2 linked regions of the Tomitella gaofuii genome follow. The protein of the gene in region 1 interacts with the protein of each later gene in a pairwise test. Links are inferred from orthologs where the notes say so. Each region holds a gene or a part of one and is shown on either strand. Other genes may lie near its edges. The genes, in order: rplA and thrS.

Region 1 (3,075 bases):
GGCCCGCAGTCCTACTTGACGGTGACCTTGGCGCCGGCCTCTTCGAACTTGGCCTTCGCCGCGTCGGCGGCCTCCTTGTCGACCTTCTCCAGGATCGCCTTGGGGGCGCTCTCGACGAGGTCCTTGGCCTCCTTCAGGCCCAGCCCGGAGACGACCTCGCGGACGACCTTGATGACCTGGATCTTCTTGTCGCCAGCCGACTCGAGCACGACGTCGAACTCGTCCTGCTCGGCGGCGGCGTCATCCCCGCCGGCCGGGGCGGCACCCGGGGCTGCGACGGCGACCGGGGCGGCCGCGGTGACCTCGAAGGTCTCCTCGAAGGCCTTCACGAACTCGGAGAGCTCGAGGAGGGTGAGCTCCTTGAAAGCGTCGAGCAGTTCTTCAGTGCTGAGCTTCGCCATGGTGGCGGTCCTTCCTGTCAGTCTGGTCCCCACCCGCCGCGTGTCGGACGAGGTGGGGTGCGCACGCGCGTGCGCATCGGTGTGTACGTGGCCCGCGTGCGCGGATCACGCGGCGGCGTCGCCCTCCGCGGCCTTCTTGTCCTGCAGCGCCGCACCCAGGCGCGCAACCTGGGAGGCCGGGGCGTTGAACAGCCCGGCGGCCTTGGTGAGGTTGCCCTTCATCGCGCCTGCGAGCTTCGCCAGCAGGACGTCGCGCGATTCGAGATCAGCGAACTTCTCGACCTCATCCACGCTCAGCGTGGCGCCGTCGAGGTAGCCCCCCTTGATGACCAGCGACTTGTGGTCCTTGGAGAACTTCTTGATCGCCTTGGCCGCGTCCACGGCCTCTCCCCTGACGAAGGCAATCGCCGTGGGACCGACGAACAGGTCGTCCAGCCCCTCGACACCGGCCTCCGCCGCAGCACGCTTGACCAGCGTGTTCTTGGCGATCGAGTAGGTGACGTCCGAACCGAGTGCGCGACGCAGCTCCATCAGTGCGGGGACCGAGAGTCCACGGTATTCCGTCACGACGGCCGCGTGCGATTCCCGGAAACGTTCGGCGATCTCCGCAACCGCGGTGACCTTCTCCGGCTTGGCCATGCTTCGCCTCCTTTCTTGCACTCGTGTGCCCGGAGACGACTGACGCCCCGGCGCAGGGCGCACGGGGCGTGTGAGGGGAACCGCGTCGGGGCACCCGAAGGCGCCCGTGCATTCCCCAACCTCGTTCTCCTGCGTGGGCCGCCGGGTCGCTCCCGGACCTTCGTCCGCCTGCGCGAAGCAGACGGTGTCCAACGGTCTTCGGTAGAACTTCGATCGAGTCGAACTTCTGCGAGAAGACTACCCGACGCCGACGAAGCGCACCACACCACCCCCTGCCGGTGTCAACGCAGAGGGCCGGCCGCCCCGTGGGGAGCGGCCGGCCCTCGTGCCGGTCGGCGGTCGGCGATCCCGCCGCTGAGCCTTGTGCGTACCTCTACTCGCTGTCGTCGAGAAGCCGCGTGGTGCGCGTCGGGTCCACCGGGATGCCCGGTCCGGTGGTCGTCGCGATCGTGACCTTCTTGATGTAGCGCCCCTTCGCCGAGGACGGCTTGACCCGCAGCACCTCATCGATGGCGGCACCGTAGTTCTCCACGAGCTGGTTCGGCTCGAAGGACGCCTTGCCGATCACGACGTGCAGGTTCGCCTGCTTGTCCACGCGGAAGTTGATCTTGCCGCCCTTGATGTCGGCCACGGCCTTCGCGACGTCGTTGGTCACCGTACCGGTCTTGGGGTTCGGCATCAGGCCGCGCGGGCCCAGGACGCGCGCAATGCGGCCGACCTTCGCCATCTGGTCGGGCGTGGCGATCGCCGCGTCGAAGTCGAGCCAGCCGCCCTGGATGCGCTCGATGAGATCCTCGGCGCCGACCGCGTCGGCGCCGGCCTCCTCGGCCTCAGTGGCCTTCGCGCCCGCCGCGAAGACGATGACGCGGGCGGTCTTGCCCGTGCCGTGCGGGAGGTTGACGGTGCCGCGCACCATCTGGTCCGCCTTGCGGGGGTCCACGCCGAGCCGCATCGCGACCTCCACCGTCGCGTCCATCTTCGACGAGGAGGTCTCCTTGGCCAGTCCGACGGCCTGAAGGGGGGTGTAGAGGTTCGCCGCGTCGATCTTCTCCGCCGCGGCGAGGTACGCCTTGCTGCGCTTTGCCATGAGTGTGCTGTCCTTTGAGGTCAGTCGTGGTGACGGGCCTGGCCGGCCCTCCCACGGTTCCGGTATCGAACGGGGATCGCGTCCCCCGGGGCGCACGGCCGCCGGGAACGGGTCAGCCCTTCACCTCGATACCCATGGAACGGGCGGTGCCGGCGATGGTCTTCGCGGCGGCATCGATGTCGTTGGAGTTGAGGTCCGGCTCCTTGGTCTTGGCGATCTCCTTGACCTGGTCCATGGTGACCGAACCGACTTTGTTCTTGTGCGGCTCGCCGGAACCCTTGGCCACGTTGGCCGCCTTGAGCAGCAGCTTCGCCGCCGGAGGCGTCTTCAACTTGAAGTCGAAGGAGCGGTCCTCGTAGACGGAGATCTCCACCGGCACCACATTGCCGCGCTGCGATTCCGTCGCGGCGTTGTAGGCCTTGCAGAACTCCATGATGTTGACGCCGTGCTGACCGAGCGCCGGACCGACGGGCGGGGCCGGGTTGGCCTGGCCTGCCTGGATCTGGAGCTTGATGAGCCCAGCGAGCTTCTTCTTCTTGGGGGGCATCTTTCGTTTCCTATCACTGCCCCCGGCTTGCGGCCGGGGCTGTCATCGATGCGTGAAGGGCCCGGTCAGATCTTCGAGACCTGCCCGAAGTTCAGTTCCACCGGCGTCTCACGACCGAAGATGGACACCAGGACCTTCAGCTTCTGCTGTTCGACGTTGACCTCGCTGATGCTGGCGGGCAGCGTCGCGAAGGCCCCGTCCATGATCGTCACGGACTCGCCGATCTCGAAATCGACCTCGACGGCCGGCCTCGCGGCCGACTCGCCGGCGGCCGACGCCGACACCTTGCCTGCCCCGGACTTCTTCTTCTCGCCCTGGGGCAGCAGGAACTTGACGACGTCCTTCAGGCTCAACGGGGACGGCTTCGAGGTGGCGCCCACGAAGCCGGTCACGCCGGGGGT
Region 2 (3,313 bases), 1.6 Mb from region 1 along the record:
GAGCCTGCACGGCCTGTCCGACGAGCAGATCCGCTCCACCCCGAGCGCGTCGAAGATGAGCCTGGGCGCGCTCGCCCGGCACGTGCTGTTCGTGTCGTCGAAGGGGTTGCTGGCGCAGCTCGACGCGGACTTCGTCCCCGACGCCGGCGCGTACGACGACGCGGACTGGGCGGCGGGCGGCATCCAGCCCGGCGCGATCCGTGACGGCGACACGGCGCAGACGCTCATCGACGGGCTGCGGGCCCAGGCGGACTGGGTGGAGGAGCACCTGGCCACGGCCGACCTCGAGCGGCCTGTCCCGGTGCCGGACCAGCCGTGGTTCCCCGACGATCTCGAGTCGTGGCCGCTGCGTTGGGTGGCTCTGCACGCCATCGAGGAGTACGCACGCCACGCCGGGCACGCGGACATCATCCGCGAGTCGATCGACGGCAAGGGCGCCTACGAGCTCAACGATCTGTCCGACGGCGTCGCGGTGGCCACCGCCTGACATCCGCCGCCGGTGACGGGCCACGTCCGCCCGCCACCGGCGCCGTATCCGCTGCGGACGGTACTCGGGCGCGCCACCTGCAGCGGCGCGCTCGAGTACCGATACGATCGTATGGATAGGCGGCTGCCGGGTATGCAGTCGCCGCGACGAGCGAGTAGGAGCCCCGCAGCCGTGTCTTCCGGAGCCGTGAACAGCCTTGCCGCCCCGACCGTCCGGGTGCCGGCCGGGACGTCCGTCGGGAAGGCGGTCCACGATGCGGGCCTGCCGGGCAAGGGCCCCGACGCGATCGTCGTCGCGCGCGACGGCGACGGCCAGCTGCGCGACCTGGCCTGGGTGCCGGACGTCGACGTCGAGGTGGAAGCCGTCGCGGCGGACACCGACGACGGGCGCAGCGTCATCCGCCACTCGTGCGCGCACGTGCTGGCCCAGGCGGTGCAGCAGGAGTTCCCCGAAGCCAAGCTGGGCATCGGCCCGCCCATCGAGAACGGCTTCTACTACGACTTCCAGGTGGCCGAGCCGTTCACCCCGGAGGATCTCGCCCGCCTCGAGAAGCGGATGAAGAAGATCATCAAGGGGGCGCAGCGGTTCTCCCGCCGCGTCGTCGACGATCTCGACGACGCCCGGGCGGAGCTGGCGTCCGAGCCGTTCAAGCTCGAGTTGATCAGTGATAAATCGACAGGCGACATGTCGCCATTCGACGACCCGGAGGTCATGGAGGTGGGCGGCAAGGAGCTGACCATCTACGACAACCTCGACCCGCGGACGGGCGAGCGCGTGTGGGGCGACCTGTGCCGTGGCCCGCACATCCCCACCACCAAGCACATCCCGGCGTTCACGCTCACCCGCAGCTCGGCCGCCTACTGGCGCGGCGATCAGAGCCGCGAGGACCTGCAGCGGGTCTACGGCACCGCGTGGGAGTCGAAGGAGCGCCAGGACGAGTACCTGGCGCTGCTCGCCGAGGCGGAGAAGCGCGACCACCGCCGGCTGGGAGCGGAGCTGGACCTGTTCAGCTTTCCCGACGAGCTCGGGTCGGGGCTGCCGGTCTTCCACCCGCGCGGCGGGATCGTGCGCAAGGAGATGGAGGACTACTCGCGCCGCCGGCACATCGAGGAGGGCTACGAGTTCGTCAGCACCCCGCACATCACCAAGGGGAACCTGTACGAGGTGTCCGGCCACCTGGACTGGTACCGCGAGGGCATGTTCCCCGCGATGCACCTCGACGCGGAGTACAACGAGGACGGCACGCTGCGCAAGCCGGGGCAGGACTACTACGTCAAGCCCATGAACTGCCCCATGCACAACCTGATCTTCCGTTCGCGGGGCCGCTCGTACCGGGAACTGCCGCTGCGGCTGTTCGAGTTCGGGTCGGTGTACCGGTACGAGAAGTCCGGCGTGGTGCACGGGCTCACCCGCGTGCGCGGGATGACCCAGGACGACGCCCACATCTACTGCACCCGCGAGGAGATGCGCGCCGAGCTCGCCCGCACGCTCGAGTTCGTGTTGGACCTGCTCAAGGACTACGGCCTGGACGACTACTACCTGGAGCTGTCCACCAAGGATCCGGACAAGTACGTCGGCGACGACGCCACGTGGGAGGAGGCCACCGAGACCCTGCGCGAGGTGGGCGAGGCCTCCGGCCTGGAGCTGGTGCCGGACCCGGGCGGGGCCGCATTCTATGGGCCCAAGATCTCCGTGCAGGTCAAGGACGCGCTGGGACGCAACTGGCAGATGTCCACCATCCAGCTCGACTTCAACCAGCCCGAGCGCTTCGAGCTCGAGTACACCGGCTCCGACGGCGCCAAGCACCGCCCGGTGATGATCCACCGGGCGCTGTTCGGCTCCATCGAGCGCTTCTTCGGCGTGCTCACCGAGCACTACGCCGGTGCCTTCCCCGCGTGGCTCGCGCCGGTGCAGGTGATGGGCATCCCGGTGGCGGAGGCGTTCGAGGACCACCTGTTCGGGATCGCCTCGCGGCTCAAGAAGACCGGCGTGCGGGCCGAGGTGGACACCTCCGACGACCGCATGCAGAAGAAGATCCGCACGCACACCACGCAGAAGGTGCCGTTCATGCTGCTGGCCGGCGAGCGCGACGTGGAGGCGGGCGCCGTGAGCTTCCGCTTCCGCGACGGGACCCAGGTCAACGGGGTGCCGGTGGACGACGCCGTCGCGCTCATCACCGGGTGGGTCGGCAGGCGCGAGAACGCCTCGCCCACGGCGGAAGCGATGCAGGCGTCGTTCGAGCAGGGGGAGGGCCCGGAGTGACGGGGGAGAGCCCGGCGGCGGGCCGCGAACGCACGGCGGACGCCGGTCCGGACCCGCTCGGCGGTGCCGGGGGCGCGGGGATCCGGTCCACGGGGGTGGGGGACGACGACCGGCTCGAGCGCATCTGGACGCCGCACCGACTCTCGTATGTGGCCGAGGCGCCCACCATCCCGCCCGGCGAGTCCAGCGGATGCCCGCTGTGCGACATCCCGCGCATGCGCGATGAGGACGGCCTGGTCGTCGCGCGCGGCGAGTCCGTCTACGCCGTGCTCAACCTGTACCCGTACAACCCGGGGCACCTGATGGTGCTGCCGTACCGGCACGTCGCGGGGCTCGAGGACCTCGACCAGGGCGAGAGCGCCGAGCTCATGGCGTTCACCCAACAGGCGCTGCGCACCATCCGCGCCGTGTCGCACCCGCACGCGTTCAACGTGGGGATCAACCTGGGTTCCGCCGCGGGGGGATCGCTGGCCGCGCACCTGCACCAGCATGTGGTGCCGCGCTGGGGCGGGGACGCCAACTACATCACGGTCGTCGGCGGCACCAAGGTGCTGCCGCAACTGC

What was found.
Region 2: the proteins of rplA (region 1) and thrS interact in binary tests that used the Escherichia coli proteins (3 or more experiments, as listed by UniProt). The link is inferred for Tomitella gaofuii from one-to-one orthologs.

Annotation. Positions count from the first base shown.
Region 1 is NZ_CP059900.1:866,538-869,612, reverse strand. The notes cover bases 271-3,030. They hold rplA (50S ribosomal protein L1), read right to left. Parts: upstream 2,128-3,030; coding sequence 1,414-2,127; downstream 271-1,413. Other genes in these bases: nusG (transcription termination/antitermination protein NusG), read right to left, coding at 2,740-3,030; rplK (50S ribosomal protein L11), read right to left, coding at 2,240-2,674; rplJ (50S ribosomal protein L10), read right to left, coding at 507-1,040; rplL (50S ribosomal protein L7/L12), read right to left, coding at 271-401. In the rest of the region: more of rplL, read right to left, coding at 12-270; more of nusG, read right to left, coding at 3,031-3,075. UniProt on the Escherichia coli protein: One of the primary rRNA binding proteins, it binds very close to the 3'-end of the 23S rRNA. Forms part of the L1 stalk. It is often not seen in high-resolution crystal structures, but can be seen in cryo_EM and 3D reconstruction models.
Region 2 is NZ_CP059900.1:2,496,298-2,499,610, reverse strand. What follows is about bases 206-3,203. They hold thrS (threonine--tRNA ligase), read left to right. Parts: upstream 206-658; coding sequence 659-2,749; downstream 2,750-3,203. Other genes in these bases: H4F70_RS11600 (ATP adenylyltransferase), read left to right, coding at 2,830-3,203; H4F70_RS11610 (mycothiol transferase), read left to right, coding at 206-487. In the rest of the region: more of H4F70_RS11610, read left to right, coding at 1-205; more of H4F70_RS11600, read left to right, coding at 3,204-3,313. UniProt on the Escherichia coli protein: Catalyzes the attachment of threonine to tRNA(Thr) in a two-step reaction: L-threonine is first activated by ATP to form Thr-AMP and then transferred to the acceptor end of tRNA(Thr). The rate-limiting step is amino acid activation in the presence of tRNA.